DNA from 2 places in the Pseudoalteromonas sp. N1230-9 genome. Region 2 is predicted to be linked to the other one. Evidence: riboswitches for the same ligand, from Rfam matches in the RefSeq annotation. Region 2 holds a riboswitch; the other holds the start of a gene.
The links. A riboswitch is a leader RNA that binds a small molecule or an ion and turns the genes downstream of it on or off. The one in region 2 is predicted to bind lysine.

Region 1: another riboswitch for lysine. It lies ahead of dapA (4-hydroxy-tetrahydrodipicolinate synthase); the one in region 2 lies ahead of lysC (lysine-sensitive aspartokinase 3).

Annotation. Positions count from the first base shown of each region.
Region 1 is NZ_CP090419.1:212,177-219,799, reverse strand. Features, by position in the region: gene LY624_RS01090 (protein adenylyltransferase SelO) at 1-1,314, opposite strand, end outside; gene LY624_RS01085 (DNA-3-methyladenine glycosylase I) at 1,323-2,018, opposite strand; lysine riboswitch at 2,202-2,398, shown strand; gene dapA (4-hydroxy-tetrahydrodipicolinate synthase) at 2,536-3,420, shown strand; gene LY624_RS01075 (2,3,4,5-tetrahydropyridine-2,6-dicarboxylate N-succinyltransferase) at 3,435-4,175, shown strand; gene LY624_RS01070 (PLP-dependent decarboxylase) at 4,175-5,380, shown strand; gene LY624_RS01065 (succinylglutamate desuccinylase/aspartoacylase family protein) at 5,386-6,504, shown strand; gene LY624_RS01060 (phospholipase A) at 6,732-7,623, shown strand, end outside.
Region 2 is NZ_CP090419.1:2,134,746-2,142,368, forward strand. Features, by position in the region: gene LY624_RS10005 (2-hydroxyacid dehydrogenase) at 1-865, shown strand, start outside; gene LY624_RS10010 (hypothetical protein) at 929-1,360, opposite strand; gene LY624_RS10015 (sodium-dependent transporter) at 1,580-2,905, opposite strand; gene LY624_RS10020 (4'-phosphopantetheinyl transferase family protein) at 3,054-3,794, shown strand; gene lysC (lysine-sensitive aspartokinase 3) at 3,771-5,150, opposite strand; lysine riboswitch at 5,232-5,404, opposite strand; gene nhaD (sodium:proton antiporter NhaD) at 5,490-6,737, opposite strand; gene LY624_RS10035 (hypothetical protein) at 6,886-7,623, shown strand, end outside.

The DNA of each region.
Region 1 (7,623 bases), 1.8 Mb from region 2:
TTTCAAAAATGCTTCCAGTGAAGCGCTTTTTCCAGAGTTCTCATATTCACCTATAATCATTTCGATATTATGGTTGCGTGGAATGACTGCAGGATTAACAGCACGCATCGTTTTATAACTTTGAGTAGATGTTCTTAAAAACCATTTTTTATACCATTCTTTTATATTGGCAGGTATGGTTACTGGAGACTGTAATGACTCAGTCAAAAGATTAAATGTGTTGGTATAATCCAATTTATGTTGCTTCATTAACGTCAACAATTCAGAAACAAGTATATGGTCATCTTCTTCCAGGCTTTCTAAGCCCAGCTTTTTTTGCCACATAAAATTAAAGGCGTCATTGAACCGAGTTGAAAAGCTATTTATAACCGCCGAAAGGTCTGTAAGCGCTTGTTTTTCGTCTTTAAATAAAAGTAATAGGCTTTCAGCTAGGCGCGCACAATTCCAATTAGCAATCGTCGGCTGATTGCCAAATGCATAGCGCCCTTGGTGATCAATTGAGCTAAACACAGTATCAAAATCAAAGTTGTTCATCATAGCGCAAGGACCATAATCAATGGTTTCACCACTTATCAAGGTGTTATCAGTATTCATAACACCGTGTATAAAACCGACACGCATCCAACTTACTATCAACTCAATTTGCTTGTCTTGTACAGCTGTTAAAAAGTCGATATAGCGCTTTTCATCCGTGCTATTAATTTCAGGAAAATGACAACAGATCGCGTAATCGACAAGCTTTTCTAACCCTTCTATATCACCCTGTGTTGCTAAGTATTGAAATGAACCAACACGGATATGGCTTTTAGCTAAACGCGTGACGACCGCACCAGGTCGAGGAGGATTTCGATATACCGTTTCACCAGTAGTCACCACAGCTAAACAGCGCGTAGTCGCGATACCTAGCGCATGAAGCGCCTCACTCATAATGTACTCACGCACTGCAGGGCCAATGGCACAGCGACCATCACCACCGCGCGAGAACACTGTTGCTCCTGCGCCTTTTAGCTGCAAGTCCCACAATGTGCCATCTTTATCTGTAATAGCGCCAAGCAAATGCGCCCTGCCATCACCAAGACGCGGTGAAAAATGACCAAATTGATGACCTGAGTAACCAAGTGCAACCGGTGCCACGGCGTTATCTATCGTCGAACCAGATAGTAATTTAGCTAAAAATTCGCTGTCATGTTTAATTGAAAAGTTATCAGCTAGCTTGTCATTGAAGAGCAGTAATTGCGGCTTAGCAGCGGTGCTCGGCATATCTTTAATAGCGAGCAGTTCACTGATATCTGTGTATCGAGTTTGCAGTTTCATAACTGTCCTTAACGTGTGGCTACACCTACGCGGTTATCACCTACCCCATAGGCCACAAGCTGACTAAGTGCTTGCAGGCTATAGCCACTTTGCTGTTGTAATTCATTGAAAAAATCTTGTGCTGCTTGTAACGATTTTTTAGTTTGTAAGCCGCCCTCTATCAACTCGTGGGCACGCAAGTAGGTTTCTACATCGCGAGAAAGTAAAAAGGTATCTTTACCAAGCGCTCGCAAAGCGTAAGGGCCAGTATTTCCCCCTAAACGCGCACCATGTTTTTTAAGATAGGCCCACAAGCCAATAATATTGTCAGTTGGCCAATCCGCAATAAACTGGCTAAAGCTGCCATGTTTTTCGGCAACTTCGTGGATCATGTATGCGTTTTCTGGGATCGTTTGTACTTTTTTAAAATTACGAACAATTCGCTCGTCACTGGCTTTTTGCTCAAGCATATCTGGCGGCATCATCAACAGTTTCTCTACGCTGAAATCCCAAAACACGTCGCGAAAACCTGCCCACTTGTTATTGATAACAGACCAATAAAAGCCGCTTTGAAAAACTTTACGCGTGAACTCTTCTAACCATAAATCGTCATGCATTTTGGCAATATCAGTATCATCGAGCGGGTTTGATAACAGTGCATGCAGCATTTCTTCGCTGCCCTTTCGAGATACGGCTCGTTGATAAATATCGTTAAATTTTTCCATCATTTTTCCAATTTATTTGGTTAACGCTAAGTGTACGTAAAAACACGCTTATACGTAACCATGTTGCAAAATCGGTCACTAAAAAACAAATCCTTCGCCTTGACACCTAGATGGCTAAAATGCTTTAATCGCCGAATATACCCTATTTAACTATGTTGGCTTTAACCTTTAAAGCGAGCATAAAGGGCTGGAAGAGGTGCGTTATTCAGGTAGCGTATGGGAAGAGCACAGACTCTGTTGATCATACGTGAGGGGAATTAACGCCGAGAAGTAACACCGTTTGTGAGGTGCTTATTTCGGGCGACTGGGCTGAATCCCAGCGACTGTCACCAACAATAGCAAATTGCTATTGATTAGTTTGGTGGAGAGCTTCTGGTCTTAGTATAATAAGGCCGTCGCGTCTTTATTATTTTAAGCCCATTCGCTCTTCGAATTATACCTTGTTCGAACGACGACATGCGGCTCCATTCAAATGTTCCCGCATAAACTCTTCGAATACCTTATAAGTTCGTGAGAGATGATCAACAATTTTGATTTAAACGACTATCCATTATGGACAGCGCTTGTCACGCCTTTTTCTGAATCTGGCGAGGTCGATTACACGGCCCTTGAACAACTGGTGGCTGAGCAGCAAGATGCAAATAACGGCATTTTATTGCTTGGCAGTACCGGTGAAGGACTGGCGCTTTCACTTAAAGAGCAACAAGCCATTGTTGAGCATGTTTGCCAATTAGCACCGAGTGTCCCCCTCATGGTTGCTGTGGGCGGTATGAACCTTAAGCAACAAATTGCTTGGGTTGAATACTGCAATCAACTACCTATTCATGGCTATTTATTGGGCTCACCTCTGTATGCAAAGCCAGGGGTTGTTGGCCAAACACATTGGTTTGAAAGCCTACTTAACGCAAGTCATCACCCTTGTATGTTGTATAACGTACCAGGAAGAAGTGCAGTTGAGATTGCACCGCAGGTGATCAAAAACCTTGCTGAGCACAAAAACCTTTGGGCTTTAAAAGAAGCCAGTGGCGACATTAGTAAATTTGAAGGTTTTAGAACGGCATCTCCAACACTGGCCATTTTCAGTGGCGATGATGCACTTATGCCGTATTTTGCTCAAGCTGGTGCAAAAGGTTTAGTGTCGGTTGCCGCGAATGCTTGGCCGAGTCAAACCCATGAGTTTGTTAAACGCAGTTTAAGTGGTCAATACCCAAATCTATTCACCGATTGGTCGCAAGCAATCCAAAGTTTATTCGCTGTAGCAAATCCAATCCCCGTAAAAGTACTGATGCACCTGCAAGGTAAAATAAATACCCCGCATTTACGTCCGCCGCTTACACATTTAGAGCTTGAGCAAACAGACAGCATCACCCACGCAAACAACACAATTTTATCTTGGAACTAAAAACAGGTTTTATCATGAGCTGGTTAGAATTATTAAACAACTTAGAATCAGGCGCAGTTCGCGCAGCAACACAAGACGAGAACGGCAACTGGCACGCCAATGTTGAAGTTAAACAAGGCATTTTAGAAGCCTTTAAAAATGGCACAAATACCGAGTTCCCAGGTGGTTTTGTTGATAAGCACAACTTAGCACCACAAGGCTTTGCAGCAGATGCAGGCGTGCGTATGGTACCAGGTGGTAGCAGTGTTCGTCGTGGTGCACACGTTGCCAAAGGCACCATTATCATGCCACCAGCGTATGTAAATATTGGCGCGTTCATCGACGAAGGCACAATGGTCGACAGCCACGCACTAGTGGGTTCATGTGCACAAGTGGGTAAAAATGTTCACCTAAGTGCGGCAGTACAATTAGGTGGCGTACTTGAGCCAATTGGTGCCAGCCCTGTGGTAATTGAAGATGACGCATTCATCGGCGCAGGCTGCGTTATTGTTGAAGGTGTGGTTGTGAAAAAAGGTGCCGTACTTGCGCCGGGTGTACGCTTATCTGCAACCATTCCTGTCTACGATTGCGTTAACGAGCGCCAGCTAGACAAAGGTGAAGCAATCCCAGAAAACGCGATTGTGATCCCAGGCTCTCGCCCAGCTTCAAATGCATGGGGTCGTGAACAAGGTCTAAGCATGTCGTGTGCATTGATCGTGAAATACCGTGACGAACAAAGCGATGCATCATTACTGTTAGAAGAGGTTTTACGTTAATGAGCTTTTTGAGCACGCCCATCAAGCAAGCGGTTGAACACGTTTCAACGCATCTTGATACGCCATTTTTTATCTATGATTTAGATAAATTAACTGCACATCTAAATCAACTGACTGCACAAACCGATGTGAAACTTTGGTATGCCGTTAAGGCCAACCCACTGTCTCGCATTATTCAATGTTTAGACAGCGCAGGGTTTAACTTTGATGTTGCAAGTAAAGGTGAACTTGAGCAAGTACTTGCTCAAGGCATCGATAGCGAGCGCGTGCTCAACACAGGGCCTGCAAAAAGCCCTAAACAAATTTCACATTTTATTGCTCGCGGCGTACGTACTTTTGTGGCCGAGAGCATTAACCAAGTTCGCTGGTTAAATGAGGAAGCAACAAAAGCAAATTGTCAGTTGCAAATTCTATTGCGTGTTCAATTACGTTGGCCAGACAGCGAAAAGAATCCACTTGGCGGCGATAGCCTTACTCCTTTTGGTTTAGGCTGTGATGAGTGGCAAGCACTCACTGCAAGTGATTACCCAGCTCTTAGCTTTGATGGTCTGCATATTTTCCAATGGGGCAATATGCTGAGCACTAACAAGCTCGCCGAGCTATGGCGCGCGATGATTGCGCCATTACAACAGCTAGCACGCTCATTAAATATTAACCTTCATATTCTCGATTTAGGGGGTGGCTTAGGCATTCCTTATACCCAAGATGCTAACCAACTTGATTGGTCTGCACTTATCGAGACCCTGGCGAGCATTAAAGCAGATGCTGGTGTCAAAGAGCTTTGGATGGAACTTGGCCGCTATGCGGTGGGCGAATGTGGCCATTACGCAACACCGGTTGTTGAGCGCAAAGAGAATTACAATCAACAGCAGGTGATTTTATCAGGCGGTATTAACCATTTACTTCGCCCTGCTGTAACAAGCCAAGATTTCCCTGCGGCGTTACTACGCGAATCAACGGCTGAACCTAAGGCAATGACTTTATACGGCCCGCTTTGCACCGCCCTTGATTGCTTGGGTGAACACCAATTAGCAAGCGATTTAAATGAACAAGACTGGTTGGTATTCAGCCAATGTGGGGCATATGGCTTTACCGAAAGTATGCCGTACTTTTTATGCCACGAATTAGCGGCTGAATACATCCTTGAACAAGGCAATATTGAGTGCATTCGTAGCGCTGAAGATGCCAGCTATTATTTGAGGTAATCGCCATGAGTAAAGAATTCATTAGCCAAGAGAATATTGTGGTTGGCGAGATTGCCAACGGCCTACCACTGACAATCCCTGTGTATCGCTTAAAAGGCGATGGCACAGGCCCAAACGTGTATATACAAGCCAATATGCACGGTGCTGAGGTGCAAGGTAATGCAGTAATTTATCAATTGCTAGAGCAGCTAAAATCACTCAAGCTGCATGGCGATATTACCCTAGTGCCTTATGCCAACCCAATTGGTTGTAACCAAAAATCAGGCGAGTTTACGCTAGGTCGCTTCGATCCAATTACGGGCACCAACTGGAACCGCATGTACCGCTTTAACAAAGCCTTACCATCACAAATTGCTGAACAGCACAAAGACAGTGATGATGCGATCCTTAAAGCGGCGTTTAAAGAAGCACTGGTTGCTGATATCGACAGCCAACTAACAGGCCCTGATTACAGCCTAACAACCGGTAAACGTATTGCGCTTAACTTACAAAAGCTTGCCCATCAGGCTGATATTGTTTTAGACCTTCACACTGGGCCTATCTCAAGTCAGCACTTATATTGCCCTGAATACGCCAAAGACAGCGCGCGCTATTTCAACATAGAGCATGTGTTATTGATCCCGAATGATTTTGATGGCGCGATGGATGAAGCGAGTTTCTGTCCATGGTGGTCGTTATCTGAAGAGCTTGGCAAACAAGGCCGTGAATTCGCTGTCCAAGTCGAGGCATTCACCGTTGAGCTAGGTAGCCAAGAAAAAATCGATTTAAGTGCAGCTCTTGAAGATGCAAATAGCATTTTAAGTTACCTCAACCACAAAAAGGTATTAGTTGATGCAGCGTATCAACCCAAAGCGATGACACGTTATGCCTGTATGCTTAAAGATTATATTGCTTACTACGCTCCCATGGGCGGCATGGTGGAGTACCTAGCGCCACTGGGTGGCCATATTAAAGCAGGTGAACCTATAGCCCATATTTTAAGAATGGAGCGCTACCTATCAGAACAACCATTACAAACACTCAGTTTTGATAAAGATGCAATAGCCATTTTACATTTTGCTTCAGCAAGCGTGAATCAAGGCACCGAATTATATAAGTTTTTTACCAACGTATTTGAGCTATAAGCTCACCCCTTCTCATTGCGTGAGAGTCACGGCTTAGGCCGTAACAGCAGAGTCCCAAGTTTCGCTTGGGGCTCTATTTACCTAAAAATTTAACAATTCAGTACAAGTTCACGGTTACTTATGTAAAAATCGTTATACTTATCTTAACTTCACCTCTATTCAATAAGGAAATCGCAATGGGATGGCGCACGTGGCTAGCTGTCGCTAGTTTATTTTCTGTACCTGTTATGGCGCAGACAGAAGAAACAAAAACCAATGAACAAGATGACGCGCTCGAATTAGTAAAACAATGTATTTTAAATGAAGCGATTGGTGGTGACGGTAAACAAACGCTCGAAGAGCTTCGAAAAAAATGCTCTGATTTAGATGAAAGTAAAAAACTTACAGCACTTGATAAACGAAAAGCACGCGAAGAAGTAAGTAAAAAAAACCGCAATGTAATCACGCCACATAAACGTAACTATATCTTGCCACTGTCTTACGTATCGCATCCAAATACTCGCCCTTTTGACGGTTTAAAAGATCTAGCAGAAGAAACAAATGGTGAGCCACTCGACAACCTCGAAGTAAAATATCAGCTGTCAATTAAGGTACCTATCTTTGAAGGCTTCTCAGATAAAGATCAAGGTGTGTACTTTGCGTTTACGATGCAGTCGTTTTGGCAATTTTACAACAAAGATATCTCTTCACCATTTCGTGAAACCAACTATGAGCCAGAGGTATTCTGGATAAACTACCTTGATGAAGAAAATGTCTTATGGGGAGATGAAATGGCAATTGCGATTGGTGCATCACATCAATCAAATGGCCGAAGCCAACCGAATTCTCGTTCATGGAATCGCATTTATGCAGACTTTTTATGGGAAAAAGATGGTTTTGTGTTTAGCTTTAAACCTTGGTACCGCATCCCAGAAGATGAAAAAGAAGATGAGCTAGAAGCCAGTGGTGATGACAACCCTGATATCTATAAATACATGGGGTACTTTGAGTTTTCTGGCGCTTATCGTTATAACGAACATGAATTCAGCTTTATGACACGCAATAATCTAAACTCAGATAATCGCGGGGCAATTCAACTCGATTGGTCTTTCCCTCTTTGGGGCAGATTACGAGGTTACG
Region 2 (7,623 bases):
AACACCTCTATGCCATGGTTTTGATGCAGTGTGCGTATTTGTAAACGACACTGTCGATAAAGATGTCATAGCCAATATGGCCACTTTAGGTATTAAAGCCATACTATTACGTTGTGCGGGTTTTAATAATGTTGATTTAGCAGCCGCCAAAGAGCACAACATCAAGGTTTGTCGTGTGCCCGCTTATAGCCCTGAGGCCGTTGCTGAGCATTGTGTAGCACTCATGCTAACACTCAACCGAAAAACCCATAAAGCCTTTAACCGAGTACGCGAAGGAAATTTTGATTTAAATGGCCTGCTGGGTTTTAACCTGTTTCAAAAAACCATCGGTATTATAGGTTGCGGTAAAATCGGCTTAGCATTAGTGAATATTTTAAATGGTTTCGGTGCAAAAGTGTTAGTGTGCGATCCTGTCGCTAAAAAAGGCGATTACACACTTTGCGACTTAGACACACTGCTCACGCAAAGTGATGTCATCTCCTTGCATTGCCCACTAAACGAACATACTCATCACTTAATTGATGCCAAGGCATTTGAAAAAATGAAAGACGGTGTCATGCTGATTAACACCTCTCGTGGTGCACTGCTCGATACACAAGCATGTATTCAAGCACTTAAGTCCAAAAAACTCGGTCACTTAGGACTTGATGTTTATGAGCAAGAGTCAGAGCTTTTCTTTAAAGATCACCGCGAAGAAATCATGCAGGATGACATTTTTTCTCGCTTGGTTAGTTTTCCAAACGTGCTTGTTACTGGGCACCAAGGTTTTTTCACTCAAGAAGCGCTTAGCGAAATTGCTTGCACAACATTACAAAGCGCCAACGAACTTAGCCAAGGTTTACCATTAACGAATGAGGTTCTTTAAGTAAAGAGTTAAGTTTTAAAAATAAAAAAGGCCTAGCTGTTTACTACTAGACCTTATTACTAATTATTGTTCGTTTAGTCTTTCGCTATTATCGAGCATTTTTACTGGTAATTGGTGTTTAACCAAGAAATCATAGAAACGCAAATCGTCAATTAGATCAGAAGAAGCAAGCTCGAAGTCTTGGTAAGTGTGATTTTTAAAACTAAACCTTACCGTATGTTCGAACCTTTTGGTTTGAGAGTAGAGAATTTCTGTCACTTCAGATATGTTTAATTTAACGCCTAATAACAGTAATTCGCCATCATCGATTGCCACCTCACCAGAGCTCTTAGGCTTTAGCATCCAATAATCTACAATCATAGAAATTATACAACACACAACGATAAAGCCGAGTTGCATCACAAATGGCTTTTCCGCAAACTCTGCCAAATAGTAAGCAAACATACCCCCAAATAATAGCCTATATAGGAGGCTGTTTAGCAGTTTGAAGCTCACTCTCTTCCTTTTTCTCATTAATGTTTGCAAAGCTTATCCTCCCTTATCAGCTCCTTTAATTTATATCCCTTTTAGCAAATAATGCGTTATTGTTTTTGCGATAACTCTTTAAGTGCATCTATAAAGTGTGTGTGATTGTATGAATAACTGCCGCCCTCTTCTGTAACTAGCGAAGGACCCTACTAAAATAATCTTATAACTTACAGTAAGTATTAATTTTTACTGCAACAACGCCACGTTCACAAATACCGCCGTCATCAATAACGGACACACAAAGCGAATGTACTGAGCAAACCAATAATGTGGGCCACTCGATACTTGATGCAATTTATTACCACGCTGCCATAACCAGCCAACAGTAATGAAATAAAATAGTCCCATCAAGGGTAATTGGTACTGCGTTAGTATCATAATCACTAAGCCAAATAACCAATCAAAATTAAGGATGATCAGCGATGAGGCAATAAACACCACTAAGGTAACAAATAAGGTTGCTTGTTTACGCTCAATACTGTGGTTTTCAACTAAAAATGCGACTGGAATTTCGGTTGATGAAATGGTTGAGGTCACCGATGCAATCGACATCAACACAAAAAATAATAAACCAACCACTAAGCCTACTTGCCCCATAGTGCTAAATAGCTCAGGTAAAATAGCAAAAATTAACTGTCCTTCGCCTACCAACTTACCGCCGCTAAACACTTCTACGCCGTTATGCTGGGCAACAAAAATAGCCGGAATAATCAATAAACCCGCTAAAAATGCCACACCCGTGTCAAGTAATGCAACGGTGCCAGTTAGTTTTGGTAATTTCGCATCAGGCTTTAAATATGAGCCGTATACCATCATACAGCCGACGCCTAGCGACAATGAAAAGAAAGCTTGCCCCATTGCTGCAATAATTAAGTTCGCATCGAGAATTTGGCTAAAGTCAGGCACTAAATAAGCAGCAAAACCATCCATTGCACCATCTAGGGTGCCTATGTAGCCAATTAAAGCCACTAGCAATACTAACAATAACGGCATTAAACGGCGTGACCAGGTTTCGATACCTGATTTAACCCCTTTTAAAATAATGCTCGCGGTTAGAATAAGCATCAATGGCGTAAACACAAAGTTGCGTGCCATTGAATCACTGTGTAAAAAATGACTTAACTCAGTCAGACCAAAAAAGTTGGCAATTGGCTCAAGTGCGTACGCGAGCATCCAACCTGCAACGATTGAATAAAAGCTCAGCATCACAACAGCACCAAACAGGCCTATGTAGCCGGCTGCGGCTCCCACTTTGGGTGCGGTGTCTTGCCATGCACTTGATAGCGCTTTGACTGGGTTTGCCTGCGCTTGGTGGCCTAAATACAACTCAGTATACAAAGCAGGAAGTGCTAATAAGAAAATAACGATAAAATAAACAAGTAAAAATGCACCGCCGCCATGGTTTGCCGCCTGCGTTGGGAACCCCCAAATATTACCTAAACCTACTGCCGCACCAGAAGCGGCAAGTACAAAACCAATACGACTTTGGAAGCCATCACGAACTTGTGCCATACATCTACATTTCTGTTATTATTTTTCCTCATTAAACCATAATTACAGTCAACTGCGTAAACAATTTGCGTTTGTTCGTGCCCATACAAGAGCATTTGCTGTAAAAATAAACAAATCTAATTGTAGGGTTTCGTAAAAGCCACAAACCATGAGCAGTCACTATTTTTCTAACACCTTAAAAATTGATTCGGCGCTAAGTTCAACTGATAAACAAGTTGTACTTATGGATGCTTCACGTATCGATATCAGCACCTTGCCCGTTGAAAAGTTACTCAGTGAATTCGAACTCAGTGTACTTACAAAACGCAAAATGCCAGCCGCTAAGCAAGAGTATATTGCCACGCGCTTAGTACTTAAGTATTTACTAAAACGCAGCATTCCTTTACTCAAAAATACACCACTTTGCGCAATTTCGAGCCAATTTGATGACGTAGACAACAAATTGAAGCTTCACTTTCCTGTAAGTGAACCAATTTGGGCCTGCTTATCACATTCCCGTGGTTTTATTGGTGCAGCACTAAACCCTGAGCAAAATCAATTTGGTTTTGATATAGAACACTGTTCGAAAACACGCCCTTTTGTGAAGCTCGCCAAACATTTTTACGATCACAATGAAGTTAATTTAATAAGTGGCTTTTGCGATATAAATGAGCAAGCTGGATGCTTTTTTAGGATTTGGACTCTGAAAGAAGCACTTGCCAAAGCAACATCGCAACCTATCGCTAAACTTTTGAGCCCAAATGTGTTTACTGAAATCGAAAAACATAACCTCACGGCCTCAAGTAACACACTGAATGATTTTGACATAAGCGTGGTGGCACAAAAAAGCACTGACTGGCAGTGCTCTTTTATTAACTTTAACGATTTATGCCGCGACTTGGCTTTCTAATAATCGACTATGAATAGCTTGAACAACAAGGTCAGACTCGCCCTGCTCCACCAAAAAGCACAGGTTATGTTTACTTGCACCATGACAAATTAAACGAATATTAAAATCACTCAATACTTGCATTAAGTTGGTCTCTTGCTGACGTAATTGAATCTCAGAGCCAATTAGAGCCACCAGCGTTAAGTTGTTTTCAACCGACACATGGCAAAACTCAGAAAGCTTATCTAAACAGGCTTGATCCAGCTCAGGGCGTGATGCATTCGGTGCGTTATCTAACGTGATTGCCACACTGATCTCTGAGGTAGTAACCAAATCAACTGAAATATTAAATTCACTTAAGATAGTAAATACACGCGCTAAGAAACCGCTCGCAAGGAGCATTTCTGGGCTTTTAACCGTTAAAAGAATTTGGTTTTTACGCTGTGTGACTGCTCGAATACCTGGCTGCTCTGACTTTTCTTTTTCAATCCATGTGCCGCCTAATTGTGGCTCACGGCTCGAACCAACAAACACACTAATATGACTACGGCTTGCCGGTAAAATAGTAGCTGGGTGAAGCACTTTTGCCCCAAAGGTAGCCATTTCAGCAGCTTCATCAAAGCTTAGCCTTGCAATAGGTGTAGCTTTTACACATAAACGCGGATCAGTACTGAAAATACCCACCACATCCGTCCAAATATGCACACTCTTTGCGTTGATTGCTTCTGCTAGTAATGCCGCACTGTAATCTGAACCACCACGACCTAAAGTCGTTGTTTGGTTATATTCATCACTGCCAATAAACCCTTGTGTTACTACAACTTGCTCAGCTAACAATGGCACTAAATGTTTTTTTGCAGCAGCAGCTGTTGCAGCAATGTTTGGTGTGGCTTTAGCGAATTGGCTATCTGTTTTTAATACTTTACGCACATCAAATCGCACAGCATCTAAACCCTGGCCACGCAACACTTGCGTAAATAAATACGATGATAAGCGCTCACCAAAACTGAGCAGCTCGTCTTGCTCTGCCGCTGATTTAACCCCTTCGGTAGCAAGCACCTGAAATGCCCTTAAAGTCTCATTAAAGCCATGAGCTAAATCGGCATCAAGCGATAGCTCAGCTAAAATACTCTCTTGAATAGCAATAACACCCGTGATGTGTTCATCGCGCTCAGCAGCGCTCAAATCACGTTTACACAATGCAACTAAATGGTTAGTAACGCCCGCACTGGCACTCACAGCAACAATACGTACTTGATCATCTGCACATACAATTTCTGCACAGCGGCTCATAGCATCAAAGTTAGCTACACTGGTGCCACCAAATTTTGCAACAACGTAATCTGATTTTATGTTGGCGGCTAATTGGGTATTCATGTCGTCTCCTTTTGTGGAAAACTATCCACAGTAATTCAAGAAGAACTCGGCAAGGGGGTGCTTTGAAAATAAAGAGTAGTCCATGCCAGAAGCTCTCCACCTAGTTTGGTGACAGTTTTGAGGATTCAGCCCCATAAACCGAAAAATAACCGTGACGTCCAGCTATTTTTCTCGGCGAGTACTTCCCTCATTAATGGTCATTGGCGTTCGTCACCTCACATTAATTACCTAAGTATCGCACCTCTTCTGAATGTTAAGTTAACACTTGGTTAAAATAACAAAGCCTGCTGTTAAAAGCAGGCTTTGAAAGTTATCGTTTAGACGTCTAGCTGTCAAGTGTTAAATAAAACTTCCCGCTAGGTGTGAGCCATAATAACCCGCTGTGTAGGCTATTAATAAATACAGCGACATTTTTAAGTAACTCATAAACGTTAATGCTTTGACTTTACTCATCGCAATAATACCCGCGGCAGACCCAATAATGAGCATTGAACCACCAACTCCTGTCGCATAGGTAAATGACAACCACTGCTGAGGGCTCATAACAATGTCGGCTTTGAGTAATGCAGCTGTTAGTGGCACGTTATCAACCGCAGCCGATAACAAGCCCATTAAGTAGTTCGCATACTCAGGAGCCATAAGCTCATATAAATGTGTAAATTGAGATAACACACCCACTTCTTTCAGTGCACCAACTAACAGTAATACCCCAACGAAGAACAACAGTGTGTCGTATTCAATCTCACGAATATAATCGATGATTTTTTTGTTTACGTCTTTTTTGCGCATCAAGAATTGCGCAACCAAAAACATCAGCGACAAACCAAATAAAAAGGTTAATAGCGGTGGCACACTATAAAGTACGCTCAAAGTTAAGGTGGCAATAATGGTCGAGAAAAAGATAACCGCAATGGTAATGTCGGTTTTTTCAATACGACGAGCCATTTGCTTTTCAAATACCACATTACCCGACATTCCTGCTGATAACATCACAGCCAGTAACGCAACGCTTGCAAGCGAAGGCACAATAAGTAATAACAAGTTACCAATAGTGACTTTTTCATCGAGGAAAATCATTAAGGTCGTTACATCACCTGTAATAAGCGATACCCCACCCGAGTTCACACTAAATACAATTAAGGTTGCGTATTTTATTAATTTTTTAGGGTCTAACTTCAGTGACATCACCACCGCAAGCGAGATCAAAGTTGCGGTTATATTGTCTGAAATCGATGAAAATAAAAACGCAAAACCACCAATCAAAAACATCAGCTTCCGTTCACTGATTTGATTTGGCATAATTTTATGCACAATATTTTGAATAAACCCTTTCGAGTTTAAATAAGCGACAAAGGTCATTGCAGCCATAAGAAATAACCACAACGTCGCTATTTCTAAAATATTATGATCAAGTTGATGTTGGATAGTTTCTGGGGTTTGCCCATGAATTGGAGAGATAAACAAGATAATCCAGCATAAAGTGCCAAAAAAAAGCGTCGTTTTGGCCTTGTTTACATGGATAATATCCTCTATAACGATAAGCAAAAATGCCACCGCTATCAGGGTTAGGATAAGTGGGGTTACCATGGTGTTTGAACAACCTTTATAATAATGTAAAAATTGTAATTCGAGTGTTTCGGCGCGGATTCTAGCAGTATCTAAGTCATAAAACTATTCTCAATTAGATAAATTACTACTAAACGCTAACACCAAAATTTTGATTTACTGGAGCCATATGATCCCAGCTAAAAAGTTATTAAATACCCTTACAGAGCATTGGGGGGTGTTAGAACTATTATTTAAACGTTTTAAGATGGCTGATTTCAGCTTAAAAGACGTACAAAATGCGATAAAACAAAAACAGCCAAGCTGGTCAAATGAACGTATTTATAAAGAAACAAATCGTTTATTGAATCAAGATATCATTATTCCTCTTGCGAAGTCGTCACAATTAGAAATCAACCGTGCTATCGCTGATTTTGCGACCTTTTTATTGCAAGAAGAACACCTAGGTCTTGCCCAAGAAATCAGCGTGTTAGTTGATGACTTAGCGCGCCTAGGCAACCGCCTTGCCAAAGCGGGTGAAATTGAAGATTACGACGAGCTTCGCCGTTTCAGCCGGATTATGGATGATCGGGTACGCAAAATAATGAAATTGTTTGCCCACAATGAAAACGCGATATTAAACATTGTTGAGCAAGCGAAAGCAGACAACGCCGTGCAATCTTTGCAAAAACGCTATCAAGCAGTGATTGAAGCGTTTGATGAGTACATTGAACCTATGCTTGAAATGGTAGATATTCGTGGTGACTTCCACGCGTGCTTTAACACCATCGAAGCGCAAATTAGCGCGCAAATCGAGCAAATTGATCGTCTTGGTAAGTCATATCAAGACAAGCGCATGCTTGAGCAATTACGTACCCGTATTTTAGAAATGCATTTAGTTGGTCGTGAAAGTTTACGTAAAAGCGCC